3 regions of the Metabacillus sp. 22489 genome follow, and region 2 is predicted to be linked to each of the others. Evidence: riboswitches for the same ligand, from Rfam matches in the RefSeq annotation. Region 2 holds a riboswitch; each other region holds the start of a gene.
The links. Region 2 has a riboswitch for cobalamin ahead of metE (5-methyltetrahydropteroyltriglutamate--homocysteine S-methyltransferase). Riboswitches for the same ligand answer to the same signal wherever they lie in the genome.
Positions count from the first base shown of each region.

Region 1: it holds a riboswitch for cobalamin, as region 2 does, so the genes downstream of both, ACTJJ9_RS05865 (ribonucleoside-diphosphate reductase subunit alpha) here and metE (5-methyltetrahydropteroyltriglutamate--homocysteine S-methyltransferase) in region 2, are expected to answer to the same signal.
Region 3: it holds a riboswitch for cobalamin, as region 2 does, so the genes downstream of both, ACTJJ9_RS04430 (DUF4430 domain-containing protein) here and metE (5-methyltetrahydropteroyltriglutamate--homocysteine S-methyltransferase) in region 2, are expected to answer to the same signal.

Region 1 is NZ_JBQENT010000006.1:159,526-165,596, reverse strand. Features, by position in the region: gene ACTJJ9_RS05870 (ribonucleotide-diphosphate reductase subunit beta) at 1-971, opposite strand, end outside; gene ACTJJ9_RS05865 (ribonucleoside-diphosphate reductase subunit alpha) at 1,063-3,351, opposite strand; cobalamin riboswitch at 3,482-3,660, opposite strand; gene nhaC (Na+/H+ antiporter NhaC) at 3,861-5,225, opposite strand; gene ACTJJ9_RS05855 (LacI family DNA-binding transcriptional regulator) at 5,910-6,071, shown strand, end outside.
Region 2 is NZ_JBQENT010000031.1:38,990-45,060, reverse strand. Features, by position in the region: gene ACTJJ9_RS17180 (DEAD/DEAH box helicase) at 1-435, shown strand, start outside; gene ACTJJ9_RS17175 (hypothetical protein) at 499-627, opposite strand; gene ACTJJ9_RS17170 (hypothetical protein) at 755-1,123, opposite strand; gene ACTJJ9_RS17165 (DUF5105 domain-containing protein) at 1,285-2,349, opposite strand; gene ACTJJ9_RS17160 (STM3941 family protein) at 2,471-2,998, opposite strand; cobalamin riboswitch at 3,339-3,536, shown strand; gene metE (5-methyltetrahydropteroyltriglutamate--homocysteine S-methyltransferase) at 3,688-5,973, shown strand.
Region 3 is NZ_JBQENT010000005.1:54,738-60,808, reverse strand. Features, by position in the region: gene ACTJJ9_RS04430 (DUF4430 domain-containing protein) at 1-1,614, opposite strand, end outside; cobalamin riboswitch at 1,772-1,962, opposite strand; gene ACTJJ9_RS04425 (C40 family peptidase) at 2,259-3,602, opposite strand; gene ACTJJ9_RS04420 (GH1 family beta-glucosidase) at 4,218-5,567, opposite strand; gene ACTJJ9_RS04415 (SGNH/GDSL hydrolase family protein) at 5,592-6,071, opposite strand, start outside.

The DNA of each region.
Region 1 (6,071 bases), on a different contig from region 2:
TTACCTAAATCAACTTCTTCGTATGCTTTAATCCATTTTAATGGGTTTGTTCGATAGCCTTCATATGGACGATCAAATCCAAGCTGATTACAACGGACATTTGTGTAAAATTTAATATAATCCTCAACATCCTGCATATTAATTCCATCAATTTTGTTTCCGATGATTGTGCGGCCCCATTCAATTTCAAGCTCTGCTGCTTTCATAAACGTTTCTTTTACAAATGTAGCGAGCTCTTCATTATCATATTCTGGGTTTTCCCTTAATACTTCTTTAAAGATTTTAACGAATAAATCAACATGGATTTGCTCATCACGATTAATGTAGTTAATCATTGTGCTCGTTGCAACCATTTTTTGATTACGAGCAAGGTTATAAAAGAATGCAAAGCCGGAATAGAAGAATAGCCCTTCTAAAATGACGTCATAGACAATTGATTTTAGAAGGTTTTCTACTGTCGGGTTCTCAGCAAAGTCTTGATAGCCTTGAGTTACAAATTCATTTCGCTTACGAAGTGTAGGCTCACTTCGCCAATATTCAAATACATCGTCCTGTACTTGTTTTGGGACTATGCTTGAAAGGACATATGAATACGAATGATTATGAATAACTTCCTGTTGAGCGAGAATAATCATTAATGCATTTATACTTGAATCTGTTAAATAATCTGCTACTTTCCCAGCATAGTCTGTTTGAATACTATCGAGAAGGGCAAGGAGGCCGATAATTTTAAGAAAGGCATCCTTTTCATTATCTGAAAGGCTAGGATATTGCTTCGTATCCTGTGCCATATTGATTTCAAATGGTGTCCAGAAGTTGCTTAGCATTTTTTTATATTTAGGAAATGCCCATGAATACGCAACATCATCCCAGTTTAAGACATTAGAGCTTTCGCCGTTAACAATCGCAGTTGAACGATTAGGTGCATCTGCATCCATAATTTTTCGTTTTGTTAATAGTTTTTCCGTCATTTAATATGTCTCCTTTATAGAAGGTTTCCTCATCTTAAAACATGCTTGTCCAATTTAATAAATCGTAAACTCCTAGCAAACTAAATGTAGCTTAGCTTGCACAGGAGTCACATTCTTCAATTGTGCTTGAAGTAGAGCGGACATAGTAGGTAGTCTTTAAACCTTCCTTCCATGCAGTTAAATGCAACTCTAATAAATCTTTCGCTTTAATAGTGTTTTGTACATAAAAGTTAAAGGAAATAGATTGGTCAATATGTCGTTGACGAGCAGCATTTTGTTTAATGCTCCAACGTTGGTCAATTAAATAGGCTGATTTGTAAAACCATGTTGTCGTCGGATTTAAATCAGGCACAGTTACCGGAATCTTATAATCTTTCTTTTCCTCTGAATAAACCTTTTGGAAGATTGGATCAATACTTGCAGTACTTCCAGCAAGAATCGATGTTGAAGCATTCGGAGCAACCGCCATTAGATAGCCGTTACGGATTCCATGCTTGCTTATCTCAGACTTTAATGAGTCCCAATCAAGGCTGCTGTTATCTGAGCGATAGCCTTTTTTGTCAAAATAAGCTCCAGTTTCCCAATCAGAACCTTTAAATACCGGGTAAGAACCCTTTTCTTTGGCAAGCTCTAAGCTTGCTTTAATCGTTAAGTAGGAGATTTTTTCATAAAGCTCATCAGCATAATGAACTGCTTCGTCATTTTCCCACTTTAATTGTTTTAATGCTAATAAATGATGCCAGCCGAACGTACCTAAGCCAATTGCACGATATTTTTGATTCGTTAATTTCGCTTGCAGTACAGGGATTGTGTTTAAATCTATGACATTATCAAGCATTCTTACTTGAATACTTATTAATTTTTCAAGAACATCTTCAGTAACTGCTTTCGCAAGATTAATAGAGGAAAGATTACATACAACAAAATCACCTGGTGTTTTCACCGTGATAATTTTACCATCCTCTGTGTATTGCTCTTCTACTGTTGTTGGACTTTGGTTTTGCGTAATTTCTGTGCAAAGATTGCTGCAGTAAATCATTCCTTGATGAGAATTCGCATTATGACGATTTACTTCATCACGATAGAACATATAAGGAGTGCCACTTTCTAACTGACTGATCATAATTCGTTTCATAATTTCAATTGCAGGCACTTTTTCCTTTGATAGCTGTTCATTTTCTACACATTCCCAATATTTTTCGCGGAACGAACCATTGCCTTTTTGCTCATCATAAAAATCCTCAATGCTATAGCCCATCACTTGGCGAACCTCATGTGGATCAAATAAATACCAGTCACCACGTGCTTCTACCTGTTCCATAAAGATATCTGGAATACAAACACCAGTGAATAAGTCATGTGTTCGCAACCGTTCGTCACCATTATTAAGCTTTGCATCTAAAAAGGAGAAAATATCTTTATGCCAAACGTCTAAATAAACAGCAATTGCTCCTTTTCGTTGCCCGAGCTGATCAACACTTACTGCTGTATTATTAAGCTGCTTCATCCACGGAATGACACCTGAAGAAACACCTTTGAAGCCTTTTATATCACTGCCACGGCTACGGATTTTACCGAAATATGCTCCGATTCCGCCACCTGATTTAGATAAATTGGCAATATCGGTATTGCTGTCAAAAATGCCTTGAAGACTATCATCGATCGTATCGATGAAACAGCTAGATAATTGGCCTACAGGCTTTCCAGCATTTGATAAAGTTGGTGTAGCTACTGTCATATATAAATTACTCATTGCCCAGTAGGCTTGTTCAATTAAGGCAAGACGATTTTCCTTCTTTTCATTTGCCATTAAAGTCATCGCAATGATTAAAAAGCGCTCCTGTGGAAGCTCGAAAATCTCTTTTGTAAAATCGCGTGTCAAATAACGATCAGCTAAAGTACGGAGACCGATGTATGTAAATAATTGATCTCTTTCAGGCACAATGAATTTACCGATTTCTTCAATTTCTGATTTCGAATAATTCTCTAATAGCATTTTATTGTAAAGACCCTTTGAAACAAGAGTTTGAATCAATTCGTAAAAGTCGCCATATTGTTTTTCTCTATCATAGCCTCTATTTGCAGCAGCTTCCTTATAAAGCTTTTTTAAATAGATGTGTGCACAAAAGTATGTCCACTCTGGCTCTTGTTCATTGATACGGGAGAGCCCTTCTAAAATTAAGAGATTCGTAAGTTGATCAACCGTGTACGTATCACGTTGCATAACTGTATGAATGATTCGATTAAGATAGTCATCAATATGTAGTGTTGGATAATGCTGATGGATGTTTTTTATAAAAGAAGTTAATTTTTTTTCATCAAAAGGGATCTCGTTGTTGTTGCTATCAATAATAATTGGTGAGTAAGTGGTTGTAGTCATAGTATTTCCTCCATCTGTGTTCAATTAGTGCTCAGGGGATTAAGCGACAAAACGACAGATAAGAGCAGAGTGTTAAACCCTGTTTAAAAACTTACTATCGTTCCCGCTTCTCATTCCCCGGAGAAGGTGAAACTTTAGCGAATACTAGGCAGGTCTCCTGACTTATGCTCTTCCTACTATGAGTCCTTCCCATACTTGATGTACAGTGGTTATCTCAGTTCGTCACACTTACAGTTGCGGGGACAGCTCTGGACTTTCACCAGATTCCCTTATTAAGCCTATTTTGGCACCTATCATTCGCAAAGAATACAATATATAGTTATTTTATCAAGAAAACTATCAATATATAGTTTTCGTTGAGTTCTATTTACAATCATAATGCAGAAGAATAAATTAATCAACTAATAGTTATTAAATGTCGAAACATATTGTGACAATTAATCTAAAAAAAGAAAGCTGCCATAATTTTCACGGGGGAAACCCTTATGAGGCAACTTTCTATAGCCATACTATTTATGCTTACTCATATATCCAAATAAAATCGAAAAGAGTGGAGATAAATACAAAAAGAAAACATATGGTAAATAATCAATAACCTCTACGCCAAGTGTTTGAGCAAAGAATGCTCCACTCACCGCCCATGGGAATAACGGATTGACTAATGTTCCAGCATCCTCGAGGGTTCTTGACATATACTTACGACTGATTTGCATATTATCATATAAGCCTTTAAACGATTGTCCAGGTATAAGGATGGACAAATATTGCTCTCCAGTTAATAGGTTGACGCCAAAAGAGGAGGCTGCTGTTGATAAAATAAGCTGTCCCTTTGTTTTGATTCGTTTCATTAATCCATTTAATAGAACAGGAATAATCTTTAAAACATCAAGTAGTCCACCAAAAGCAAAGGCAATCATGATAAGGGAAATTGACCACATCATCGATTGAAGCCCGCCACGATTGAGCATGGACATAAGCAATTCGTTATCAATGGAATAGGATGTCCCAAATTGTAAGATCGTAAGGAATTTCCCTATTGATACTCCTTGTAATGCTCCTGCAGTCACACCGGCAGTAATAATTCCTATGATGAGAGAAGGAATCACAGGTACCTTTCGAATAGCTAGAATAACAACTAATAAAGGAGATAATAGCGTAAGAGCATTAATATCAATTTCACTTTCAATGATTGTCACCATCTTCGCAATTTCAGAAAATGATGCTGTCTCAATCGGAGTGATTTTGCCTAGTACGATAAAAATAATCGTTGTTATGATGATGCTTGGCACAGTTGTGATTGTCATATGACGAATATGTGTGAACAAAGGAACAGAGCTTACACCTGAAGCAAAATTTGTCGTATCAGACATAGGTGACATTTTATCCCCAAAGCAAGCTCCAGAAATAACGGCTCCAGCAACCCATTCAACAGGTAAGCCAATTGCCATTCCAACCCCCATTAAAGCAACCCCAACTGTGCTAACAGTCGTAAAGGAGCTACCAACAAGACTTGAAATAACCATACAAGAAAACAAGCTAGTCACTAATAAATAGCTAGGGTCAATAATTGATAAAGCATAGACCATAACAGTAGGAATCGTTCCACTAGCCATCCATGCGCCAATTAACATTCCGATTAAGCCTAGGACGATGATTGGTTGGATTCCGTTTTGGATTCCTTTCACGATGCCTGCTTCTAAGTCACTCCAATTAAATCCTTTTAGAAGTCCGATGAGAGAAATCACGATAATACAAAGTAATAAAGCTAAATGCGGCTCTGACTTTAATAAAAATAAACTAGTAAAAATAATAGCTAAAATAAATACAACTAATAGTAATGCTTCACTTGTTTTGAAACTTTTATTTTTAGAAATCATTTGTTTGCTCCTATATTAATTAAATTTCGTCATTGCTGAATAATAAGCCATAATGCTAAGTTAGTTAGAATGTATGGCGTAAGACACGTATATCAATGTTTAGTTAACAATGCCTTTAAAACAATTGGTTTACGTTAATCCTTTAGCTACTTTATAACTTAAACGCTTTTATGCATAAAAGTATTATATCAATCTAATAAAAGAAGTCAAATGAAATCTTAAAATTATAGGAAAAATAATATTGTGGTTGTAGTTGTGGAAAAATAATACTTTACTAAGATAGAATGTTTCATAAACTACCTCAGCTGGATATCTGATACATTGGGGAAATACTAGCAAAATTTGTTGAACGATTCATAAAGAACCTTCATTGACGGTGATATCACTTGAGAGGTATAATTCAACTCAGATAATTGGAAACGGTAACAAAGGGGAATTTTGGTATGTCCTTTCATTCTCAATTTTAAAGTGATGTAAAAATAAATACGTGTTCATCTTTAAATAAATGGGAGAAGATTCTAATAGTTAAGTGAGAATAAGGCTTTTGATGGAAAATAAATTGAGGTTCTTTTCGAGCAAAAGAGAACATAGTTATACCGTATATTTCTATTGAATAAACGCGCGTTTATTAAAAAGTGAATTATCTGGCATATTAAGTGCCTTTTTTAGGAGAGGAATCATGTGAAAGAGATTAATAGTACAGAAATTGCAAAAATAGCAGGAGTTTCAAGAAGTACGGTAAGTAGGGTAATAAATAATTATCCAAATGTGCCGGAAAAAACTCGAAAAAAAGTTATGGAAATCATTCAGCAATATAATTATTATCCGAATTTATCTGCACAG
Region 2 (6,071 bases):
CGTGAAAAAGCAATGAAAAGATTTCGGGATGCGAAGATTCAGCTTTTAGTTGCAACAGATGTTGCAGCACGAGGACTTGATGTAGAAGGAGTAACACATGTTTTTAATTATGATATTCCTCACGATGTAGAGAGTTATATTCATCGAATTGGTCGAACTGGTCGAGCTGGGGGAGAAGGGGTTGCTTATACATTAGTAGCACCTAAAGATTTTGACTTTCTAACAATGATCGAAAAAGGGATTAAACATCGTTTGGAGAAACAAATTATAGAAGGGATAAGCGTACCTAATAAGGAAGATATTAAGACACCAAGAAACCCCAAAACTAGCAAGGATAATTTCAATTCTTCTTTATTAAATGGTAAAAGAAAAACAGGGCGTGAAAAAACGAAGCATCGCTCTAGTAATGGAAGAAGTAAAAGGAAAAATCGATAAATTTGAAGGAAGGAGTCACAATATAAACCGTGTTAGGTACTTAATATTGTGACTCCTCTAATGTTATTTTTTATTTTGTAAGTCTTTTTTCGTTATGTTACTTCTAATCGTAATATCCTTAGAAAATTCAGTATCTCGTTGATTATGTGGATACTTATTTTGACGTTCACGGTTATCGTTACGGTTCGTCATATTTTTTCCCTCCCCTTTAATTGAAGCACTTTTAGTATGAACAAGGATAGGAAGAAATACTAAAGAAGTAATTGGAAGTAGTAGGCATGCTTACTCTAGCTTATAAATTCGTTTACGGTTCTACAGTTTAAAAACCGCCTTCAGCTGGGGAAAAAGGTATATTTAACCGATTTTCAACTGCTCGAAGCCGTTGATTTAATCGGTTTAAACGTCTAGTATGCTGTTCAATACGATTGGTTAGTTCGCGATTTATGCGATCTACCTCTTGATTTAGCCTATTATGTTCTTGGTTTAGTCTTCTAAGTTCATTATTTAATCTTGTTAATTCTCTTGTTTGACGTTCAGATTGACGCTCAAGGGCTGCAACACGTCTTTCTAAAGCAGGCTGTCTCGTATCATCGTACATTTCTGGTTGCTGATAATATTCTTGTTGAGGATAATAGTACATGCTTTCTTGTTGTGGTACGTATTCATAATAATAACCATATGGATTCATGAAGGACTCTCCTTTTTTGTAAATAATATGAAATCCATATAAGTCTATGTAGGTTTTTGCGGAGTGTGAAGGCTTTTGCCTAGGTTGTAACAATCAAAATAATGTCTTTAAAAAAAAGAAAGAGAGCAAAAATTCGCTCTCTAGATTGATTATGTTTTTAATTAGTCAAATTTCAAAAATGGTAAGGAAATATCTTGTGAACGGTAATCACTCGCATCGAGCACCCATTTGTCTTTTCCTGATTTTTTCAATTGAAGTTCTACTGTTACTTCACTTGTAGATGGTTTCATAGTAGCAAATTCCTTTGCCATTTCATCAAAAACAAATTTTTGCAATTCCATTTCAGTCGCTTGTTGATTTTTACTCACATAATCTTCAGCTTTCTTTTGGAGTGAAGGTTGCATAGATGGTACATCAAGTGGTGAGGCAGTTAATTCAACAATTGCTGTATCTTCACTTATAGTTTTTGTTACAGTTTGCGCTTTTACTTTTTCTTTTAATGCAGCCTTCATGGACTTGACTAAATTAAATAAGCTTTGTTTATCAATTTGATCTTCTGAAATATAAGCTGTGCTCATGAAACCTTCGATAATTGCATCATCAAACTCTCTAACTAGAGCTTCTTTATCTTCTCCAACTAAAGTCTCGAACTCTGGGCTTTCACCATTGTAAAATAAAACATCTATGTAAGCTGAGAGAGCTTTTGCAGGATTTTGTAAATCTTCAGCCGTTTCTAATAACTTTTCATCTTTACCATCAATATCAAACTCAATTACTTCCTGTTCTTTTTCATATTGTTCAGTAGATGAATAAACTAATTGATAATCTTCACCTTTATCAACTAAAAAGTATAAACTTCCTTCAAGCTTTTTACCTTTACTAAGTGTTGCATATTTTAATACTGAATTATAGTCTTCAGGCTCTGATTCACCTGCCATTGTGTCACCTTGATAAAGAACGAAATTATTGTTGTCAACATCTAATGGATCTTTACCATTATTCGTAACGGAAATATCAATTTTTAATGCCAACTGGTCATCTGATGCATTATCATATTCTGAAGGTAATGTGTATTCCACATTATCGATACTAATATCGGCTACCTTTGCTTTTTCTTTCTTTTTATCTTCGCCACCTGATTCTTCCTTACTAGTTGAGCTTGATGAACATGCAGCAGCAAACGTTGTAAGTAAAATTAAAGATAAAATCATCATAAATTTTTTCATTATTGCGTCCTCCTAATTATCTTTTGAATACAACATTTTCCATGATATATAATTTATCCGAATTATGGAATAGGAGGAAAATCCTGAATGTCTACAAAAGATGAGTATTTTTTACTATATTCTACAAATTTTGACCTTCCTCAATTTGGATTAAAATAGGGATTTCATATTTTTCAAGAGCTTCAAAAAACTCATTTTCGTTTTTTAAATAAGATAAGGAAATATTAAAAGGTGGGAACCCCATTCTTTGATTAAGACCGACTAATTTTCTTGCACGACCAGATAATTTATCAATATAATGTTCCTCGTTTTTTAGAATAATACCTAGAAATCTACTCATCTGATATTTATAAGGGACAAAGCCTTCAAAGTCTTCCCAAGGTACAAACCCTGGATTTCCTGGACCGTTCAGTGTTATTCCATTTTTCGAAAGGATAACAATCGGTTCATGTTTTATGAGTCGTTTCAATATTGTATATGTACATAGGATTAAAATAATGGCCAATATAAAGGTAAAAATCATCATAAATATCTCTTCACCTGATAGTGCGAGAATAATAGCAAAATAGAAAGATCCGATTGTTAAAAGCGTCAAGAAAATAAATGCCAATACCATTTTTGTTTTAGAATTATAAAATTTTTCTTCCAATGGTGTACCTCCATTATAAGTAAATATTCATCACAACAATTTTTCAAAATCGTTGTGATCATTTAGTCAAACCATATAACATTATAGCAATCCAAAATGGAATTTTTTACAGTATAGAAATAATCAGGAAAAATGTCTTAGTAAAAAGTTTTGTACATAGTAATTAATTACTATGAATTTATTTATATAAAATATTTAATTAGATTCATCATTCTAATTTTGTGTGTTGAATTGCATAATTTCTATAAACATATAAAAGTAATTTTTCAATTAAGAAAAAGCCTTGATAAAAGGATAAAAATAATATAAAGTAAATCCATGTTTGAAAAGTTTAAAATTTTATAATGTTCAGTTAATAGGTGTTAAAAGTATTTGTTGCTTTTAACTTAAAAGGGAAGTTCGGTGTAAATCCGACACGGTCGCGCCACTGTAATGGGGAATTTTGTATCAAACCACTGTTACTCATTTATTTGAGAACGGGAAGGGATACAAAATGATGAGTCTAAGTCAGGAGACCTGCCTATTAAATGCACTTGTACCTACGCGTAATAGGGAGGAGTGATGGTCATATGTTGAATCAGTTTTTATATTTCAACTCCAGCTAACTATGGAATTTGACGATCAATCCCTCTCATCATTTTGAGAGGTTTTTATTTTCATACTAAACATAGAAGAGGAGTACATGAAATATGATAAAAAGTTCAAATATTGGTTATCCAAGAATTGGAGAAAATCGGGAATGGAAGAAGACGTTAGAACTCTTTTGGTCCGAACAAATGAGTGAAGAGGAATTTGAGAAAGAAATGAAACAGATTCGTTTATCGCATTTGAAAAAACAACAAGATAAAGGAATCGATCTCATTCCTATTGGAGATTTTAGTTATTATGATCATGTATTAGATACTGCAGTTATGTTTAATCTTATTCCTGAACGTTTTAAAACAACGAACGGAAAATTATCATTAGTTAACTATTTTGAGATTGCAAGAGGTAGTAAAGGCAAAGTTGCTTCTGAAATGACGAAATGGTTTAACACGAATTATCATTACATCGTTCCGGAACTAAACAAAGTGGAACCAAAATTAATGGAGAATAGACTTGTTCATTTGTTCAATGAGGCGAAGGAAGAATTAGGTATATATGGGAAGCCAGTTATTGTAGGGCCGATTACTTTGTTATCATGCTCAAAAGGTTTTACAAACGAACAAAGAGCTTCTTTGTTACAATCTCTTATTCCGTTATATATTGAAGTATTTACAGAACTTAGAGGTGCCGGAGCTGAATGGATTCAAATTGATGAACCAATTTTAGTGAAGGATGTCAAAGAGGAAATTGTTAACGAATTACAGCTTGTATATTCAGCTTTCGCGCAAAATGTTCAAGATGTGAATCTAATCATTCAAACTTATTTTGAAAGTACAGAATACTATAAAGAACTCATTAACCTTCCAGTAGCGGGAATTGGTCTTGATTTTGTTCATGATGCAGGCGCAAATCTCAAGCTTCTTGAAAAATACGGCTTCCCTAATGAAAAATATTTATTTGCGGGGATTATTGATGGGAGAAATATTTGGAAGTCTAAATTGGTGGATAAATTCGATTTTGTAAAGGAACTTTCAAATAAAATTGGTGAAAATCGTATGTTTTTACAGCCATCATGTAGTTTACTTCATGTTCCTGTTACAGTGAAAAATGAACAACAGCTCGAATCTCAAATAAGAGATGTTTTAGCATTTGCAGATGAAAAATTAGATGAAATCGCATTACTTACTCATGTTTTTACGGAAAAACAGCAGATTGATGATTTAGAAAATTATGATAAAGTTATTCATTCTTTTAAAGAGTCTGCTTATCGAAATGTTGAGCATATTCAGGAAGCGATAAATAATCTTGAACACTATTCAAGTTCTCGAATATCTGTAGAGAAGCGAAAGCAAATCCATGAAGAGAAGTGGAAGTTACCACTTTTACCAACGACAACGATAGGAAGCTTTCCGCAAACAAAGGAAGTCAGAAAACAAAGATTAAAATGGAGAAAAGGTGAACTATCCGATAAGGACTATGAACAATATATTCAAAGTGAAATTAAAAAATGGATAACTATTCAAGAAGAAATAGGATTAGATGTTCTAGTTCATGGTGAATTCGAACGGACAGATATGGTTGAGTTTTTTGGGGAAAAGCTTGAAGGAGTTGCGATCACAAAGAATGGATGGGTTCAATCATATGGATCCCGATGTGTGAAACCGCCTGTTATTTTTGGGGATGTATACTGTAAACAGAATATGACAGTTAAAGAAACTGTTTATGCACAATCCTTAACAGATAAGCCTGTAAAAGGGATGTTAACAGGACCTGTCACAATTATAAATTGGTCCTTTGTACGTGATGATATTAGTCGGACTGATGTAATGAATCAGGTAGCATTAGCAATTCGAAGTGAAGTTGAAGCTTTAGAGAAGCACGCTATAACAATGATTCAAGTTGATGAAGCAGCATTACGAGAGGGGTTACCATTAAAACAGGAAAAAACAGAAGCGTATTTAAATGCTTCAGTTTATGCCTTTAAACTAGCAACTTCTTCGGTAAAACCTGATACACAGGTACATACTCATATGTGCTATTCGAATTTTGATGATATTATCCATGCGATTGATGCCTTAGATGCCGATGTTATTTCTATTGAAACATCAAGGAGCCATGGAGAGCTCATCACTTCCTTTGAAGAGCATCATTATAATAAAGGTATTGGCCTAGGTGTATATGATATTCATAGTCCGCGCGTTCCTACAATAGAAGAAATAACGCAAAATATTAAACGAGCACTCGAGGTTCTTGATTATCGAGCATTTTGGGTAAATCCTGATTGTGGATTGAAAACACGTGGAGAAGCTGAAACAGTTGCTGCATTAAAAGTAATGGTAGAAGCTGCACATCAGTATCGAGTAAAAATTCAGTCATTAGAGACTGTTTAAGCGTAAAATATAATTTGTAACCATTTGGCACTGATACTTCTGTATCAGTGCTTTTTTATTAGCTGTTTTTCAGAGCTAGATTATATTTCTCTCTAAGG
Region 3 (6,071 bases), on a different contig from region 2:
AAACCCTCCATCTTCTTGCTTAAATGTTAAAAGGTGCTGAATTAGGTTTATGTGATTAGAAGCTGATTCTACAGTCGCTTGCTTCGTAAACTGTTCCCCTGTTGGATCAACACCAACAGCTGTTAATCCAATAATGACTTGTGCAGTTGTTTCACTGGCGTCTCCACCGTTATATTCGTCACTAAATCCTCCATCATTATCCTGCTCACTAGCAATCCACTCAACTGCCTTATTTATTGCAGACTTAACATTTTCTTGGTCTTGATATGGAGCTAATGCTGTAAGGATCATAGCTGTAATATCGATACTTTCCTTACTGTTAGGTGCTAATGACCAGCCACCAGATTCAAGTTGTTCATTTAATAAATACTTAACAAGAGCTTCTCTTGTCCATTTTGCATTACTTGGAATTTCATAGTTCCCACTGTCAAGAGCAATTAATGCATAAGCAACTCCGTTATTTCCTTGAATCGTCATCCGCTCATTATTATAAATTTTTTCTATTAAATCATAGCCAACAAAACTCGAGGCATCTACATTAGCAGAAGTTAAGCTTAAAACAATTTTCTCATAATCTGTAACATTTCTATAGACACCATCTCGATCAATTATTTCCTTTTTAAGCTCTTCTATATATGATTTTGGTAATTCATCGCCAACAATATTTAAAGCAACTGCTGCCATATGATCTTGAATACCATTTGTTGTAAAATATTTGTCAGCTAAATGATTAATAGTTGCATTTACTGTTTCTTTTGTGACAGGGTCAGCTTCAGGTTGTGGTTCTGGATTTGGTTCTGGGGTTGGGGTTGGATTTGGACTTTCCCCTTCAGGTAGCCCATTACCTGTATCTGGATCCTCTTCCTCTCCTGAACCTTCATCATCTACCTTTGGTAATCTTAATTCAATATGATCACCACTTTTAGGAATATATGAAGAAAGGCCTTCCATCATTGAAATATCATTTAAATAAACACTCCAATAATCTGTCTCACCTAGCTCTGTGTTTCCTATATTATTTATAAAGGCAAACCAAGTTGAATCGATTGATGCATCTACTTCGACATTAGCTAATTTCCCTGCTAGCTTTACTGCATCATAGCCACTTGAACCTTTAAAAACGGATACCGTTTCATCAAGTATTTTATTTCCTTTTTGATCGATTGCTGATACTTTCACATCAACCTGTTCATATGGATAGCCTGACACTTTAAAGAGAAGGCTATCACCATTTTTTACAGTATAGCCATCAGCTCCTACTGTAGCAGGTTCACCATTAATACTGAGCGTCCAATATTGCCCTGCAGGTAATGTAACATTCCCTATATTATTAATAAATGGTCCGTATGTCGGGTCTATTGGTGCATCTAATGGAATATCTTTCGCTTCTGTTATTTCCTTTAGGACATCATATGCAGTTTGTCCTTCCTTTATATTTACAGCTGTTAAAGGTAAAACTGCCTCTCCATTGTGGTCAACAGCTGAAATTGTTGCTCCGTTTTCTAACGATGCTGCTTCAACGTTTTGTGGAGTAAACGAAACAACTTGAAAGATTGCAAGTAACATAATCATAAAAATAGCAATAAACCGTTGTGACAAGTATTGTTTGTTCAAAGAATAACTCCTCCTTTATATGTTTTCCCTTTCTTAACTTAAAGAAAGCAATGCAACAAAAAAACACCCCTATGCAGAGATGTGTTTGTTACAACGATATATAGATAAGAGCTATCTACTTCTTTGTTCTCAAACATCATCCCTATCCGCGTAGGTTATTGATGACAAAAAATAGGCAGGTCTCCTGGCTTATGATCAACACTCACTTTACAACCTTCCCATTAAACAACAGTGGTATATCTGTAAAAGAGCTCCCATTTACAGTGGCGGGACCGCGCCGGATTCACACCGGTCTTCCCTTTTCATGATAGACAGCTAAATCTATCAACCTATTTTTATTCTATTAATTTTTAAAATCATTATATGACTTTTTTATCATAGTCTAGGATAAATCACCTGTCAACGTTTGTCATAGAGTTGTTTCATTTTGTTAAAGAATAAAAAATAAATTTTTTATTTAAAACTTGCAACCTTTTTATATGCTTATTCGTATTATAAGTAGGGAATAAAAATTACAACTATAAATGAGGCTGGCAAATAGTCATAAAATGGTCATCTTTGAGGATTTATTAAGATGGTAAACAGTTAGTCTGGAATCATATAAAAAGGACTAGGTTTACACCTAGCCCTTAATAGACTTCATATTATAAATTCACACGCATAACGCGACCGTTGAATTTTTGTGCCCAGTATCCACTTGACATATTTGCAATAGCTACACCAGTTGAGCTTTGTGATCCGATAAACTTACCGCCACCAACATAGATACCAACATGTCCATCTTTTTTATACGTATCGAAGAAGACCATATCTCCTGGTTGCATTTGGCTTGCTGGAACGCGAGTACCTGTGTTTTTAAGAGAATCTGTGCTTGCACCAACATTAACACCTACAGTTGAGAATGCCCAAGCTACGAATCCTGAACAGTCAAAACGTCCATTTGCAATATCAGATGCAGATCTTCCGCCACCGAATACATAAACAGAATTGCCGATATATTTATAGCCTGCAGAAATTAAGTCCTGAACAGTTCCATTTGGATTGACAGGTGTTGATGCTACAGTCGTTTCTTTCTTACTTGACTTTGAATCTGATTCTGTAGAATTAGATTCTGTGCTAGATTTTGAAGAGCTAGCATCGGAATTATCACTAGAATTACTGCTTGAATTTGAATTAGTAGCCTGTGAATCTTGTGAAGCCTGTGCAGCTTTTGCTGCTTCTTCTGCAGCTTTTAAAGTAGATTCTTGTAATGCTAATGATTGATCCTTTTGCTCTAAGCTTTGTTTTGCAAGTTCCTTAGCAGTTTTTTCATCTTTAAGCTTAGCTTTTAAAGCGTCATTTTGTTTCTTTTGTTCATTAACTGTCTTTTGAATACCTTCAATTTCAGCTTTCATGTCTGTTAGCTCTTCTAACTTTTTCACTTTAGCTGCTTGTTTTTCTTTTACAGATTTTTGGTCAGCTTCATGCTGTTGTAGTAATTCGTTATCAGCTTCAACAATTTTGCCAACTGCAATTGCACGATTAACGAAATCACCGAAACTAGAAGAACCAACTAATACTTCTAAGTAATCGACATTTCCTCCACTATGTTGGTAGGAGATAGCACGTTGCTTTAAGATCTCAGTGCGATTTTTAATTGTCTCTTCTAAATCTGCGATTTCTGTTTCAAGCTTACTAATTTCAGCATTTGCAGCTGTAATTTGTGCTTCAATTTCTTTCATCTTTTTATTGTTTTCGCTAATTGCTTGGTCAACAGATTTTGCTTGCTCATTTAGTCTAGCAAGTTCCTCTTGAACCTTTTTTAGTTCCTGTTCAGCGCTTTGTATATTTGCTTGAACTTGTGAACGCTCTTGCTGGATTTCAGACGCCGTTTCAGCTTTTGCTGAAGGAATAGCAAATGAACTACCTAATCCAATCATGACAGCCAAATTCATGACAACTAGTTTCTTATTCGACATTCTCTTCCCTACTTTCCAATTCTTATCCATAATCTGCTCCTATGTATCTATAAAATGATTTTTTATTAAAATATCCAATACTATTTTCTTATTTATGTCACAATTAGAAGTATATCATCAAAAAGTGACAAAAATATGTTTTTAATATTACAATTATATTTCAAATATAACAGTAGCCCCTAAAATTTTACTTATTTAGCCACTATAAAACTCTAACATATATTTATAGTGATTACTAGTGTAAAAAAATAGCAGGTATTTGTTACTATAAACTTTTCATGATAACGGTATCATACTACATAATGTCATCATTAGTATAGTTTTTTTGTTAAAATCTATCGAAATTCCCGATTGCTAATGAAATAGATTCTGTTTTTAGTATGACCAATTTAATGAAGGTTTAAACATTGACTAGTTATAAGGAAAATTATCTTTTTAGGTTTTTATTTTTCATCGATACTATCAAATACAACTATTTTTCTAAGTCACTCTCTTTTTTGTTTATATGTTGGTTACTACAAAAAAAGAGGGTGTCCCGAAACCCAAAGGTTCAGACCCCTCAAACATAGTATTTAGACTGATGATTAAGTTAGTTTCCTATATACCAGAGGCTGCCCTATTAAGTCACCCTCCTCCTAAACTATATTAATAATCGTTTTCGAAAAATCCATTCACAATTGTGTGCTTAAACCAGTAAAAGCTGTCTTTTTTTGTCCGCTCTAAAGTTCTATAGTTAACGTGAACGATACCAAAGCGCTTGCTATAGCCCTCTGCCCATTCGAAATTGTCCATAAGTGACCATGTTAAGTAGCCTTTAATATTAACGCCGGATTCGATGCTGCGGCTTAAAGCTGTTAAGTGTTGTTTTAAATATTTAATGCGACGCTCATCTTTTACGCGTCCGTTTTCAGGCTCGTCATTGTAGCATGAGCCATTTTCCGTGATGTAGATCGGCACTTGACCATAGCGTCCTGTAATATATGTTAACACCTTATAGAAGCCTTCAGGGAATACAGGCCAGCCGATATCAGTACGTTCGTAGCCCATGTCGATTCCTTCTGAATCAAATAAGCCGCTGTTTTCTTTGTAGCGTGCTACCTGGCCGTTGTAATAGTTGATACCTAGGAAATCGATCGGTTGGTTAATTGTTTCTAAGTCACCCTCTTCAATATGAAGCTCAGCACCTTTTGCCTTAAACCAGTCAACCATGAATTGCGGATATTCTCCTTTGAATACAGGGTCCATAAACCACTCCACAAAGTATGCAACCTCACGGCGACAAGCATCGATATCTTCCTGCTTATTGCTATATGGCTCCATCCAAGTTGTGTTTGGTGCAAATCCGATTTCACCTTCAATATTTAACGCTCTAAATGCTTTAACTGTTTTACCATGAGCTACAAGGAGGTTATGTGAAATATCAACCGCTAATTGAAGATCTCTGTTTCCAGGAGCATGCTCTCCTAAGTAGTTTGATAGAAATGAAATACACCATGGTTCATTTAGCGTAATCCAATGTTTGATTTTTCCTGCGAACTCTTTGAACATTGTTTCAGAATATGCAACAAATGCGTCGATTGTTTCGCGATTAGCCCAACCACCTTTGTCCTGTAATGCTTGTGGAAGATCCCAATGGTATAGAGTACACATTGGTTCAATTCCTGCTTCTAGTAATTTATCAACAAACTTATGATAGAATTCTAAGCCCTTTTGATTGATTTCACCTGTTCCATATGGGAAAATACGTGGCCATGCAACGGAGAATCGGTAAACATCTACACCTAAGTCCTTTAAAATTTCAATATCTTCTTCATAACGGTGATAGCTATCACATGCAACATCACCGTTATCCCCATTTTTTACTTTTCCAGGTGTATGTGAAAACGTATCCCAAATAGACAAGCCTCTTCCATCTTCAAAAGCTGCACCTTCAATTTGATAGGATGCAGTTGCTGCTCCCCATTTCATATCTTTAGAAAATTGTACAATTGCCATTTTTCTAGCCTCCTATGTTGATGATTATTTTAATCGTTCGCCTGCTGCTTGTATCCATGTTGTTGCCATTAGCATATTGCCAGCAGAATTCATATGAACTCCGTCTGTTGTTAATTTGTATCCATTGTTTGCCTTTAAATAATCAATAAAAGCACTATGTGTAGGAACTAAAGTTGTGTCAAATTGTTGAGCAACCTTACGAATGACCGCAACATAGTCAGGTAGTAATTGATTACCACGGGATTCTACATCCTCATCAATAACGGTCGGCTCCATAAGAATAATCTTCGCATTTGTTTTTTCTTTTACTTGTGTTAACAGGTCAACATATAGATGTTCAAATTGCTTTACACTTACTTGTTCCATTTCTGGGTGATCGATTTGTCGCCATACATCGTTAATACCAATTGAAACCGATATAACATCTGGGTTAGGAGCAATTGCATCCTGCTGCCATCTTTCTGCTAAATCTGTAATGCGGTTTCCCCCAACACCTCGATTTAG